DNA from 4 places in the Halobacillus litoralis genome. Region 3 is predicted to be linked to each of the others. Evidence: riboswitches for the same ligand, from Rfam matches in the RefSeq annotation. Region 3 holds a riboswitch; each other region holds the start of a gene.
The links. A riboswitch is a leader RNA that binds a small molecule or an ion and turns the genes downstream of it on or off. The one in region 3 is predicted to bind S-adenosylmethionine.
Positions count from the first base shown of each region.

Region 1: another riboswitch for S-adenosylmethionine. It lies ahead of LC065_RS06395 (O-acetylhomoserine aminocarboxypropyltransferase/cysteine synthase family protein); the one in region 3 lies ahead of LC065_RS09655 (methionine ABC transporter ATP-binding protein).
Region 2: another riboswitch for S-adenosylmethionine. It lies ahead of LC065_RS07860 (acetyl-CoA C-acyltransferase); the one in region 3 lies ahead of LC065_RS09655 (methionine ABC transporter ATP-binding protein).
Region 4: another riboswitch for S-adenosylmethionine. It lies ahead of LC065_RS15825 (phosphoadenylyl-sulfate reductase); the one in region 3 lies ahead of LC065_RS09655 (methionine ABC transporter ATP-binding protein).

Region 1 covers NZ_CP129016.1:1,239,158-1,242,647, reverse strand. The annotation lists gene LC065_RS06405 (NAD(P)/FAD-dependent oxidoreductase) at 1-564, opposite strand, end outside; gene LC065_RS06400 (DUF2188 domain-containing protein) at 1,204-1,401, opposite strand; SAM riboswitch class I at 1,537-1,647, shown strand; gene LC065_RS06395 (O-acetylhomoserine aminocarboxypropyltransferase/cysteine synthase family protein) at 1,755-3,449, shown strand; gene metX (homoserine O-acetyltransferase MetX) at 3,473-3,490, shown strand, end outside.
Region 2 covers NZ_CP129016.1:1,552,540-1,556,029, reverse strand. The annotation lists gene LC065_RS07875 (S-layer homology domain-containing protein) at 1-395, opposite strand, end outside; gene LC065_RS07870 (hypothetical protein) at 737-952, opposite strand; gene LC065_RS07865 (hypothetical protein) at 965-1,087, opposite strand; SAM riboswitch class I at 1,343-1,447, shown strand; SAM riboswitch class I at 1,515-1,622, shown strand; gene LC065_RS07860 (acetyl-CoA C-acyltransferase) at 1,694-2,848, shown strand; gene LC065_RS07855 (acetoacetate--CoA ligase) at 2,869-3,490, shown strand, end outside.
Region 3 covers NZ_CP129016.1:1,919,902-1,923,391, forward strand. The annotation lists gene LC065_RS09640 (toprim domain-containing protein) at 1-86, shown strand, start outside; gene LC065_RS09645 (thioredoxin family protein) at 98-409, shown strand; gene LC065_RS09650 (TlpA family protein disulfide reductase) at 549-971, opposite strand; SAM riboswitch class I at 1,062-1,168, shown strand; SAM riboswitch class I at 1,395-1,503, shown strand; gene LC065_RS09655 (methionine ABC transporter ATP-binding protein) at 1,586-2,611, shown strand; gene LC065_RS09660 (methionine ABC transporter permease) at 2,604-3,272, shown strand; gene LC065_RS09665 (MetQ/NlpA family ABC transporter substrate-binding protein) at 3,296-3,490, shown strand, end outside.
Region 4 covers NZ_CP129016.1:3,091,994-3,095,483, reverse strand. The annotation lists gene LC065_RS15830 (sulfite exporter TauE/SafE family protein) at 1-808, opposite strand, end outside; SAM riboswitch class I at 927-1,023, opposite strand; SAM riboswitch class I at 1,194-1,299, shown strand; gene LC065_RS15825 (phosphoadenylyl-sulfate reductase) at 1,382-2,116, shown strand; gene sat (sulfate adenylyltransferase) at 2,130-3,269, shown strand; gene cysC (adenylyl-sulfate kinase) at 3,284-3,490, shown strand, end outside.

The DNA.
Region 1 (3,490 bases), 680 kb from region 3:
AGGCTCTACCCCCTCAAAATACCCGTAGACGACCGGGCGCAAAGGCTTGGTTTCTTCATACTTCTCTGCACCTGTCCAATGAGCAATGTTCGAGTTTTTCCCATCAGCCCCAACGATCAAATCAGCATAGAAATCTTGTGGGCTCCCTTTTTCTATTAGACTGACGCCAACGACCTTCTCCTCTTCCCAGATCAATTCTCGTGCCGCGGTATCGGGTTTGAAATGGACGGATGGGAAAGTGACCGCTCGATCAATCAGCATGGAGTCGAGCTTGTCTCTTCTTGGAATGATGGTATAGGACGTCCTTGGTCCTTCTACGAAACTGCTCCCAATATAGGTCCTCATTCTCGTTACTTTTCTCAAACCCGACTCTTCGAGTTGCTTAAGCACGCCTAATTTTTCTAAGAATCCTGTGTGGGACATAAAATGAGTGGATAATGTATTACTTGGAAAACTGGCTTTATCAACAAGGAGGACCTTCTTCCCCATTTCTCCTAACAATATAGCTAAACTTGCGCCGGCTACACGTGCACCGACGATAATGACATCATAATGAGCATTCATGATTGCACACACCTTCACGTATCGTTTACCTCCATCATAACTGGAGTACCACGAAAACTCTAGAGTGGTCAGTTGTAGATAAGCTCCCTTCAGTTGGAGACTCAGTTCGAGATGTTTCCGTGGTTCGTTGCCATAATAAGCGCTAGGGGTGGTTGGGAAGCCGCTCGCTTTCCTGCGGGGATGACGGCAAGCCTCCTCCAGCTCCGCTCTGTGGGGTCTAGCCAGCCAATCCATTCCCGCGGGAGTCTCGCAGCTTCCCAACCACCCCATTCGATGAATGTGAGAAACGAACCCCTTTACCCATTTGGATTGTCTTCCACTATACTACTGTTATAAGCATAAAGCGCCCTGTATCAAGCTAAATAACTGCATATTCTAGAAGTGGTTTCGAGACACTCATACGGCCAAGGGGCGGAGGGAAACGGTGAGACTCCTATGGGACGTGTGGGACAGGTGAGACCCCGCAGGACGAAGTCCGAGGAGGCTCACCGCCCGCCCCATGGAAAGCGAACGGTTTCCCGGAGCCCCTAAACGCACACAAACATCTCGAAACTGAGCCTTCAACAATCCTGCCATATACTTTAATAACTGATTATAGATAATTGCACATAAAAAAACTCCCGCGGTGGGGAGTTTTAGTTAGTAGGTGCGCTCTTCTTCAACTTCATGGTTTTGATCCAAGATTTGAAGTTTGCTCGGTTTGTTTTCCTTTGCGATTTCTTCTGCTTTAGCAACCGCAGTATCACGCTCATCATAAAGATCTGTCGGAGCGACATCTTCAATTTTTACAAACCAGCCGGTTACATCTTTATTAGGTACAACACTATATTGTTTCATGAACTTCACTCCTATCTCATAGACTTAATTATCCATTCCCACAGCTAGGAGGGTTCAAACGTATCAAAATTGTTTGACAATGAGAAAAGACGCCTTTATAATTTCAAACAAGTCAGAAAAATTGAATAAAAACAACTCTTATCGAGAGCGGCAGAGGGACTAGGCCCTACGACGCCCGGCAACCTTCAAGGTATTACCTTGAAAAGGTGCTACATCCTACAGATCACATGATCTGAAAGATAAGGGGAGGTATGAGATACATAAAGCCCTCTTCTTACTTACAGAAGAGGGCTTTTCGTTTTCCCTCTTCTACAAAGTGGATGCCCTAGAAAAAAGCAGAGGAGGAACTTTTCATGAGTACACCATTCCATACGTTCGGTCCTGAAACGAATTTGCTTCACGGCGGTCAAGAACCGGATCCAGCTACAGGGTCCCGCGCTGTACCGATTTATCAGACGACATCGTATGTTTTCAATGATACGGAACATGCTCAAAATCTTTTTTCGCTTGCGGAACCTGGAAACATTTATTCACGCATCGGAAACCCGACCGTCGATGTATTTGAACAACGACTCGCTCTTCTTGAGGACGGGGCCGCGGCGGTGGCGACAGCATCAGGTATGTCTGCGATCACGATGGCTATTCTGAATGTCGCTAAAGCCGGTGATGATATTGTGACTTCAACAAACCTCTATGGAGGGACCTACAATTTGTTTGTCCACACCCTCCCCCGCTATGGGATCAATGTCCATTTTGTTGAAGAAGATGATCCGGAATCATTCGCCAAGGCGATTACTCCTCATACAAAAGCGATTTTTGCTGAAACGATCGGTAATCCGAGCTTGAATGTATTGGACATTGAAGCGATTGCAGATGTCGCTCATGACCACCACATCCCTCTCATCATTGATAATACATTCGCTACCCCATATGTCTGTAGACCGATTGATTGGGGTGCTGACATCGTAGTGCACTCGGCCACTAAATGGATTGGCGGACATGGCACGGCTATTGGAGGTGTTGTCGTTGATAGTGGACGTTTCAACTGGAATCATGAAAAATTCCCAGGATTTACGGAGCCTGATGAAAGCTATAACGGCATCCGATTCGGGATCGATGTAGGTCCCGCTGCTTTCGCCATAAAATTACGCGTACAGCTGCTTCGAGACATAGGGGCATGTCTCAGCCCACAAAACGCTTTCTTACTTTTGCAGGGTTTGGAAACTTTACACTTGCGAGTGAAAACACATGCCGATCAGGCTTTGGAAATTGCCGAATATTTGAACCATCACGAAGGGGTTGAATGGGTGAATTATCCAGGCTTGAAGGATCACCCCACTTATTCCCTGGCAAAAAAATATTTCCACTACGGTCATGGATCGATCGTTGTTTTCGGAATTAAAGGAGGGCGTGAAGCAGGACGCAAACTAATTGATCAAAGCACCATCTGGTCGCATGTAGCAAACGTCGGAGATGCTAAATCTTTAATCATCCACCCGGCCTCTACAACCCACCAGCAATTAAGCGATGAAAACTTGAGTAAATCAGGTGTAACAGAAGAACTTGTCCGCTTGTCTGTCGGGTTAGAGTCTGTAGAAGATTTAATTCAGGACCTGGACAACGCCATTTTCCACGCCACTGGATATAAGAAACCCTACGGGAAAGGCAAGCATGTGGCAGAGCCTGTTTTATCTTCCTCCCTGGATCGTTCGAACGGGGAATTGAGAAAAAGAGTAATCGGAATTGTTGGCTCAAGTGCTCTTCTTGTAGAGCAGAGCAAGCTGGAAAGACTGGGATTCGAAGTTGTTACCTTCTCTCACATTGAAGATCTTCAAAAAGTAACGAATGTCAACTGGGATATTGTCTATGTGGAGGAAGCAAATGAGGATGTCTTGAACATAGCGAAGGAAGTTAAACCAACCCTTCTATGGTCACGTAAACCAATCACTCACGAAGATGCAGCCATCATTTCAGGGGTAAGCCTTTATGAGGCTGTTGTGAATATCCGGTCAGGGAAAGATTTTTCCACTTCCCTCGTATCAGTCTAGTGAAAGAAAGGAGCATGAAAAGCATGTCATTACAAAACCCC
Region 2 (3,490 bases), 370 kb from region 3:
TTATAGTAATAATAATAGTTATCCTGGACATCTTTTACGTATAAGTAATCTATTTTCCATGCTCCTGCAACATCGTAATCTCCAATTTCAAGACTACCTTCATATTTGCTAGTTGCAGCATTTAACCTTAGTGTTACGTATTTTGTTGCGGTTCCTTCTGGCGCTTCATACTTGATACTAACCCTATCTACTCCTGATAAATCATCAATCACATCAGCTGTGATTGTCACTTCATCTCCTACTGTAGCTTCCTTTTTTGAAACAGTTAAATCATTTAGTACAGGTGGAGTAACATCCGAACCTGCATAACTAACCTCCGAATTTCCCAGCGAGACAATAAGCGCCAGGATGGCAAGCACAAGTACACGCTCTATTTTTCCTTTTTTAAAAAACATTCACTCACTCTCCTCTTTCTTTTACGAAGAAAAATCTTCTCTTTATGTATTCACACATTATTTACACAACCTCTATTTTAGTATAAAAGCACGATGAATTGTTAATTATTTTTAAATAAACAAGACTAAAGTTTTCAACTCAAAAACCACATTTAGGACCCTATAATATGCTTTAATAACCAAAAAAAATGGCGTAGTACCCAACCTAAACTGAGGATACTACGCCAGTCTTCAATTCGATATAACAGCTAAAGTTAGACTCTACCACTTACTAAGCAATATCTGCACTCTCCTACTGATCCTATAAATAAGTAGCTAAAGAGCGAAATTGAATAAATCTATTATTGTTTCAAATTAAATCCATATAAATACTCGACCAACTTGTCAAATTCATCATCAGAGGAACACTCAATTTGTAGATCAATAAAAGTCATCACAACTTCTTCATCCTCAAACGGGAAATGGCTGTTATCTACATTGGTTAGGATGTCCCGCTTGGATAATCCCTTTTTAAGTAAAACATCAACAGCCTGTTTCATCGAAGATACTTCTGCCATGTGTATGCCCCCTTATTTGATATCTTCACTCGCTCCTCCATCCCTCCGTCGGTTCTTTTGAATGTTAGTAATAACGAGGATGACAAGAATAAAAATAGATTCTTGTACTAAATATTTACTACACGATTCATCCAAATTCCTGCTTCTCCTAATAAAAACGACTTTATTAATAAGACCAAACCTAGGTGGTCATAAAAAACCTAAACACCTGTAAAATCGAAAAAGATACGGAAAACTAGCGAAAACCACTGCGGTTGAGCTATCTATTAGTTTTCTAAAACGCTTGAGCTTGGGGATCAAATAAAATAAATTTTCACACTTTTCTATAAAATGCATTGACACTTGTCCTTTCCCTTGCTAACATGGCACTTAACCAAATAACGAAAGAACATCTTATCCAGAGAGGTGGAGGGACTGGCCCTGTGAAACCCGGCAACCGCTATATTCATAGCATGGTGCCAAATCCTACTGAGTGAACGCTCAGGAAGATAAGAGATTTACATAATCTCTAACCTCTCTATCGCTGATAGAGAGGTTTTATATTTTCCAATTGAATACTTAATTCTTATCCAGAGAGGCAGAGGGACTGGCCCGTTGACGCCCGGCAACCATCAAGCAAACGCTTGATAAGGTGCTAATTCCTGCAGGAGATGATCCTGGAAGATAAGAAGAGCCAAGAGCCCTCTTCTTATTTTTGTGAAGAGGGCTCTTTCTATTATACAAAAAGGAGTGGATACATAGATGACTACAGTACTACTAGATGGCATCCGCACCCCGTTCGGAAAGTGGAAAGGGGCTTTGAAAAAGAAAACCGCATCCGAGCTAGGATCGCATGCGCTAAGCGCTTTGTTAGAGAAAAATCCGATAGCCAAACAGGCGGATGGTGTGCTGCTTGCCCAAGTGATTCAGGCTGGGGGCGGCCAAAACCCTGCGAGGCAAGTCGCTTATAAAGCGGGGGTGGAAATCAGTACACCTGCCATCACATTGAATAATGTCTGTTTGGGTGGGATCGCTACGATTGCGGATGCCTCCCGAAGACTGAAATTGAATGAAGGAGAGTTATACATCGTCGGTGGATTCGACTCGATGACGAATGCACCTCATACCGCTCCTGTACGTGCTTCTTCCGGACTTGGTCATGCCCTACTAAAAGACACATTACTGAACGATGGTTTATGGTGTGCCTTAACCGATGTCTCGATGGGCGCTCTTACCGATGAGAAAAACCGCTCCTTCGAGATCAGTCGTGAGGAACAAGATGAATATGCCGCCCTTTCCCAGCAACGAGCATCTCACGCTCAGGAAAATGGATGGTTCCAACCTGAAATCACTCCTTTTACAGGATTACTCGAGGAAGATGAAGGCATCCGCAAAGGAACGACAGTAGAAAAGTTATCCAGCCTCTCCCCCGCCTTTTCCAACGAAGGCACGATTACGGCAGGCAATGCGTCGCAGATGACGGACGGGGCGAGCGTTGGGATCGTTACCACTAAAGAGAAAGCAGAATCACTCGGCCAGGATCCACTCGCCGAGATCATAGATTGGTCAGAGATTGCCGGACCTGATCCGAGTTTACAAACCAAACCATCGCAAGCGATCCAAGAACTATTAGACAGACACCAATTGACGACCGAGGATATCGATCTATTTGAAATCAATGAAGCTTTTGCCAGTGTTGTTATCGGCAGCTGCCGGGAGCTTGGCATCGATTATGACCGGGTCAATGTGAACGGTGGCGCAATCGCTCTTGGTCACCCTTTAGGAGGCACAGGATTCCGGCTCGTTTTGACCCTTGCCCATGAACTGAAACGACGCGGCGGAGGAAAAGGCATCGCTTCCCTTTGCGGCGGTGGTGGACAGGGTATGGCCCTGTTGATTGAAGTTCCTTATTCATAACTCGAAAGGAGACAAACCCAATGAATACAACGATCACCGCTCAGCGTTCCCCTTATCTATGGGAGCCATCGAGCGAACGAATAGAACAATCGCACATCAAAGCTTTTGCTGACTATACCGGCCAGCCGCTTTTCCCTTATGAACGTTTCCACCGCTGGTCCGTTTCCCACCTTTCAGAGTTTTGGTCAGCGGTGTGGGATTATGCGGGAATTATCGGAGAAAAGGGAGACCGTGTTTTTGTCCCAGGCACTTCCATGCCGGATAGTACCTGGTTTCCGGAAGCACGGTTGAACTTCGCCGAAAACTTACTGCGCGGTTCTCTTGATCGAATCGTTGCCTATGAAGCGAATGAGGAAGGCATTCAACGAAGTATTACTTTACATGAGCTAAGGCAATCAGTTGCCAAAGCTCAGGAAGGGTTAAAGCGATTAGGTATACAGGAAGGCGATTGTGTGGCCGGGGTCACGACGAACGATATCCAAGGGTTGGTCGCCTTGCTTGCGACCACTTCACTCGGGGCGACATGGACCTCCTGTTCCCCTGACTTCGGGACGAAAGGGATCGTCGATCGCATCGGTCAGGTGAAACCGAAAGTGTTGATTGCTACGCTCTCCTATCAATATAAGCAAAAGCCATTCCAGA
Region 3 (3,490 bases):
GGGAAGTGGCAGCTACCCCGGAACCTGAATTGGCAAGAGCCTTACTTAGTAGACATTTCAATGTAAAGTCGATCTATTTAATTTAGGAGGAAGACTTTTGCAGGAAATAAAAACAACAGAAGTAAAGAAGCTCTTCAATACTCCACAAAGGACCCTCATATTCGTTCACAGCCCTTTTTGTGCAACTTGTCATTTAGCACGTCAAATGCTTACAACACTTGAAGCTGTTTTTAATAGAGAAGTTTTTATGGAAATGAATGCTTCTCTACACCCCGAGTGGATGCAGCATTATAAGATAAAAAGTGTTCCGTGTCTTCTAGTGACCAGTGGAGGAGAGGTAGAAGAAAAGATTTATGCGTTTCACTCTGTTTCCTATATGTATGAGAAAGTAGTCAATTTTGTTGAATAGTGTTTATATTTCCCAGGAAATGACCGCTAGTGTAGAATTGAAAAATTCTCTTTAATACTTAAGTGAGATGTGGAAGTTATTCAATAATAAAAAAGAGAGCCAAGGCGTTGCAACGCCTTGGCTCTCTTTTTTATGAGAATTATACGATTTCTCCTAATTTGCTAACAATATCTAAAAAAGAGGCCTGATCGCCAAAATTAGCATGGATATCTCCTTGTTGATCAATGATGATGGTGGAAGGAACACCATGACAATTGTAGAGGTCATAAACGGAGCATCCATCATCAGAAAGAGTAGGTTGTGTTAAAAACTTTTCGTTGAATTCAATGCTTTCCTCTATATTCCGCTCCCTTCCAGTTACATTGATCGTCATCATTTTTACTTTGTCATGGTCCATCGTTTTGTACAGTTGTTCTTTCATAGGTAAGTCTTTTCCACAATCGGGACACCATGAAGCCCAAAAGGTCAAGACAATAACTTTCCCTAAGTCTTCCTCAAGTTTATAAATAGAAGAGTGGTCGTTAATATAAGGTAGTTCAAATAAAGGGGCTTGTTTACTCAAGGTCATTCTCCTTTTATTTATCGAAGGTTATGGATTGACGCTCATCTATTCCCCATGCTAACATAATTATTAATTTCATATCGACATCTTCACTTATCCAGAGTGGCGGAGGGACTGGCCCTACGATGCCCGGCAACCGGCAGGTACACTGCACGGTGCTAATTCCTGCGAAGTCTTATGACTTTGATAGATGAGAAATGTAAAAACGACAAATCTCTTCTATTAAAGAAGGGATTTTTTTATTGTTTAAATTGATGGAGTATTGGATGTTTTGTGTGGATGATGTAAGGATTTTTTTAGTGCATGTGGATTTTATTTTTCTGAACAATCTGTTTATGAGTTGACACAAAATTCGTACGGTGCTAAAATCCTCTTTGTACTACTTAAACGAGTTAAAGCAATAATAAATTAATAGATTAAAATCTCTTATCCAGAGTGGCGGAGGGACTGGCCCGATGATGCCCGGCAACCGGCAATACTGTTTTGCTCAGGTGCCAAATCCTGCAAAGTATAAAGCTTTGACAGATGAGAGAACAGATTTTTAGGTATGAATAAAAACGCCATTCTGTTCTCAAGACAGAATGGCGTTTTTTTTGGAAGTGGAGGGAAACAGCATGATTAAAATTAAAGGACTATCTAAGATATTCCACACGAAAGATCAGGATGTACGCGCAGTGGATGATTTAAGTCTTAATATTAACAAAGGAGAAATTTATGGGGTCATCGGCTATAGTGGGGCCGGTAAAAGTACATTCATTCGTTTACTGAACCGGTTGGAAGATCCCACAGAAGGAAGTGTTCTTGTCGATGAACAGGAACTTACGTCTTTAAGCAAAGGGAAATTAAGGTTGGCCAGACAAGAAATCGGAATGATCTTCCAGCATTTCAATTTGCTCTGGTCACGAACCGTTCATGATAACATCGCTTTTCCTTTAGAAATTGCAGGGATCCCAAAAGCAGAAAGGCAAAAACGTGTCGATGAATTGATAGAATTGGTGGGGTTAAAAGGCCGAGGGGGTTCTTATCCATCCCAATTGAGCGGTGGACAGAAGCAAAGAGTGGGAATAGCCAGAGCGCTCGCAAACAACCCTAAAGTTCTTTTATGTGATGAAGCCACATCCGCGTTGGACCCTGAGACGACGGATTCGATTCTTGATCTTCTGGTGGATATCAACGAAAAGCTCGGACTTACGATTGTTCTCATTACACATGAAATGCACGTCATTCGCAAAATTTGTCATCAGGTGGCGGTTATGGAAGATGGAAAGATTGTTGAACAAGGAGAAGTGCTGGATGTCTTTCTTCATCCTCAAAAACCGGTTACGAAGAAGTTTGTGGATCAAGTAATGGGGGACCCGGAAAAAGAGACGTCCCTGCAGGTGATCAAAGATAATTATCGGTCCGGAGAAATCATACGTCTTCACTTTGTGGGAGAAAGTACAAATCAGGCATTAATTAGTGATTTATCAAGGAAGTTTGAAGTGGATGTCAATATTCTTCATGGAAAGATTACCCAGACACAGAAGGGGGCGTATGGGACAATGTTTGTTCAGTTTGACGGAGATCAAACAGAAGTCCAACGTGCCATTGAATATATTGAATCAACATCTGTAGAAGTGGAGGTGAATCCACATGTTTAATCAATGGTTTCCGAACGTAAGAATGGAAGACATGATTACAGCTACAAACGAAACCCTTTATATGACGCTGGTTTCTGTCGCTGGGACATTCGTTTTAGGTTTGCTTTTGGGGCTCCTCCTTTACTTGACTGGGCCCGGTGGGATTTGGTCAAATAAAACGTTGAATTGGATCACTGCTTCCATCGTTAACGTATTTAGAGCGATCCCTTTTATCATTCTTATATTGTTATTGTTCCCGTTTACTGATTTTCTGTTGGGGACCATTCGAGGACCGCAAGCAGCATTACCTGCACTGATTATTGGGGGGGCGCCATTTTATGCCCGTCTGGTGGAAATTGCTTTGAAAGAAGTTGATAAAGGTGTCGTGGAAGCAGCAAAATCAATGGGGGCGAAGTATTCCACCATCATTTTCAAAGTATTGCTTCCAGAATCGATGCCAGCTCTAATATCAGGGATTACCGTAACAGCTATCGCATTAATTGGATATACCGCAGTAGCCGGTGCAATCGGATCTGGTGGTCTTGGAGATTTTGCCTATTTCTACGGGTTCCAAAGAAGTAACTTTGATGTTGTATTCATTTGTACCATCTTAATCATATTCATTGTGTTTATATTCCAATTCATCGGAGATGCCATCTCACGGAAATTGGATAAAAGATAAAAAATAAAAGGGAGAGAATGAAAATGAAAAAAATCTGGACAAGTTTAATTGCTGCTTTGCTTATCGTTGTTCTCGCAGCTTGCGGATCATCGAGTGAGGATGAAAATACATCAGGATCTGAAGGTGAAGAAGGTGGAACCAAAGAGATAAAGGTAGGAGCTACCAGTGTTCCTCATGCTGAAGTCCTTGAAAAAGCAAAACCTTTGCTTGAAGAAGAG
Region 4 (3,490 bases), 1.2 Mb from region 3:
AGATCAGTAAAGTGTAGACAAACATTAATGTCGAATCACTGACTTGGATGGAAGATAATAAAGTCCTTGCATTAGTAAGGATAATAAAACCTCCAGCTAATACTCCAAGAATAGCAGAAGGAAGGATTTTGACAAGCCAGGCGGCAATGGGTGCTGCTATAACACCACCAATAACGAACGATGCAATGAGTAGCCAGCTGAATGAATGATGCCCTAAAAAGATTAAGAAACCAGCCGTTGCTGAAATCGTTACCAGAAATTCGCTTGTATCCACTGTTCCAATGACTTTTCTAGGAGCAATTCCCGATTGAGAAAGAAGCGCGGGAGTATTCACCGGTCCCCATCCTCCCCCGCCGACACTATCCAAAAAGCCTCCTGCTATTCCAAGTGGCAAGAGGAAACGTTTGTTTACTGACTTTTTTTCATTAACGTGAGTTTTTCTCGAGAAGCATAGAAAACGAACTACGATATAAACCCCTAGTGTGAGTAGGAATATGGATATGTACGGTCTTATGAATTCCCCTGGGATATAGCTTAAAAATGCGGCTCCTAAAAAGGCACTGATAGCTCCATGAACGGCGATCATCATGACAAGCCGTTTGTCGATATTGCCAAACTTATAGTGGGAAAATCCTGAAACAGCCGTGGTGGCAATCTGCGACATATGAATAGAAGCCGAGGCTACAGCAGGAGCAAGTCCATACGATAAGAGGATGGTTGATGAGCTGAGTCCAAACCCCATGCCAAGTGCTCCATCCATTAATTGAGCTATAAAGCCAATCAAAGTGAAAATCGTCAATTTATGCAAAATGTACCACTCCTTTTAATCATTCCATGTTTGAAAGATATTTTATTATTCCTATGTATTTACTTGGTTTTTTAATCAAAAAAATACTCCTCCGTCTGAAAGAAGGAGGAGTAACCACACCTTATCTTTCAGCCTTTTGGCTGCTGGAATGAGCACCTTTTTCAGGTTGCTGCGGGATCTTCAGACCAGTTTCCTCCCCCGACTCTTCATAAGGATTGTATGTGTAATTGAAGAATAATTCTTAAACTAACGAACATGGTTTTGTTTGTCAATCATATAGTATAAAAAGTCAGAATTTTTTTGATTTCCCTAAAAAGGCATTGACATATGATGTTTAGGAGCATATGATTTGTATCAACTTGTTTTTCAGAAAATTTCATACTTATTCTTATCTAGAGAGGTGGAGGGACTGGCCCTTTGAAGCCTCGGCAACGGATCTATACAGGTACTGTGCCAATTCCAGCAAGTGTTAGAGCTTGAGAAGATAAGGAGAATGTAGTATACGTTTATTCGTAAATGCCTTTCTTCTTATCACGGAGAAAGGCATTTTTTCTTTTTAGAAAGGAGGAGGAAATGAAACAACCATTTGTTACCTACCAATCTTTTGAAAATCCATTTAAAGGTGATCAACTGAAAGACGACGATACGAAAGGAGCGGAGGAGGTCATTCGTTGGGCCTATACTCAATATGAGGATCTTGTGTATGCCTGCAGTTTCGGAGCAGAAGGGATCGTTCTCATCGATTTGATTTCCAAGGAGAAACCAGATGCTGAAGTCGTTTTTCTAGATACAGATCTCCATTTTCAAGAAACTTATCAACTGATAGAAAAAGTGAAAAAAAGGTATCCGAAGTTAAACATAAGGATGATAAAACCTGAAATTACGCTGGAAGAACAAGCCGGGCAGTACGGTTCCGCCCTTTGGAAACGGAATCCCGATCAATGTTGTTACATCCGTAAAATTAAACCGCTCGAAGATGCCCTTAGAGGAAGAACGGCATGGATGTCGGGGCTGAGACGTGAACAATCCCCCAGCCGTCAGAAAACGAATTTCGTAAATAAGGATGAGAGATTCAAATCCATTAAGGTATGCCCCTTGATTCACTGGTCATGGGCAGACGTATGGCAATATATCCGACTAAATAGGTTGGATTACAATGAATTGCACGATCAAAATTATCCGAGTGTGGGGTGCATCCCATGTACCGCTCCTGCTGACGACGATGGGAGGACGGGAAGATGGAAAGGGTTCAATAAATCTGAATGTGGGTTACACACGACGGATTCTTTGGGAGAGGAACATTCATAAAGGAGGAATTATTATGTCAATTATAACTCCGCACGGTGGTGCGCTTGTGAACAGGTGGAAGGACACGAGACCGGAGGAGCTGCCGGAAGATATCATAGAGCTTGATTCGATGGCCCTAAGTGATGTCGGATTAATTGCGAACGGTGCTTATAGTCCCTTAAAAGGATTTTTGAATAAGGAAGACTATGAATCTGTTGTCGATACAATGAGGTTGAAAGATGGCACACCATGGAGTATACCTATTACCCTCCCGATCACAGAAGCACAGGCCCGGACGCTTGGAAACAAAGCCCGGTTGGTCAAGGACGGTGTTGTGTATGGGACGATCAGCATAACGGATCGGTTTCAACCGGATAAGGAAAAGGAAGCTCAAAGCGTATACTTAACGACAGATCCTGCGCATCCTGGGGTGAACAAATTATACAAACGAGCAGATTGGTATGCAGCAGGAGAAATCGAGGTATTTCAAAGACCTCCTTACGAACATGGAAAAACATTTTATCTGGATCCAGAAGAAACAAGAGAGCTTTTTCAAAAACTCGGGTGGAAAAAGGTTGTTGGCTTCCAAACACGGAACCCTGTCCATAGAGCTCACGAATACATCCAAAAAGCTGCGCTGGAGACGGTGGATGGATTGTTCTTAAATCCATTGGTGGGTGAGACCAAAAGCGATGACATTCCCAGTGATGTCCGGATGAAGAGCTATCAAGTTCTTCTTGATCAATATTATCCGAAAGAAAGAGTCACCTTGGCTGTTTTCAACGCGGCGATGCGGTATGCAGGCCCGCGGGAGGCAATCTTTCATGCAATCGTCAGGAAAAATTTCGGGTGCTCTCACTTCATTGTCGGCCGAGATCACGCAGGTGTAGGGGATTACTATGGTACTTACGATGCACAAAAAATCTTCAGCCACTATGAAGATGAAGAACTTGGCATCACACCACTTTTCTTTGAACACAGTTTTTATTGCAACGCTTGCGAATCGATGGCTTCACATAAAACTTGCCCGCATGACAAACAACATCACATGATCTTGTCTGGAACGAAAGTGAGAGAGCTGCTCCGTAAAGGGGAAAAGCCGCCAAAAACGTTCAGCCGCCCTGAAGTGGTGGACGTATTAATCGAAGGAATGCAGAAAGAAACAGTGGAATAGAAAGGGTGAAAACAATGAGTGGAAATCTTACCTGGCATGAGGCATCCATTGGCAGCGAAGATTATCGCAGGAAAAATGGGCATCAAAGCGGAGTGCTCTGGTTTACAGGCCTTTCCGGTTCAGGAAAATCAAGCATTGCCAATCATTTGAATAAAGCTTTGTATGAAAAAGGTATCCAAACCTATTTGCTTGATGGGGATAATGTGAGACACGGATTGAAC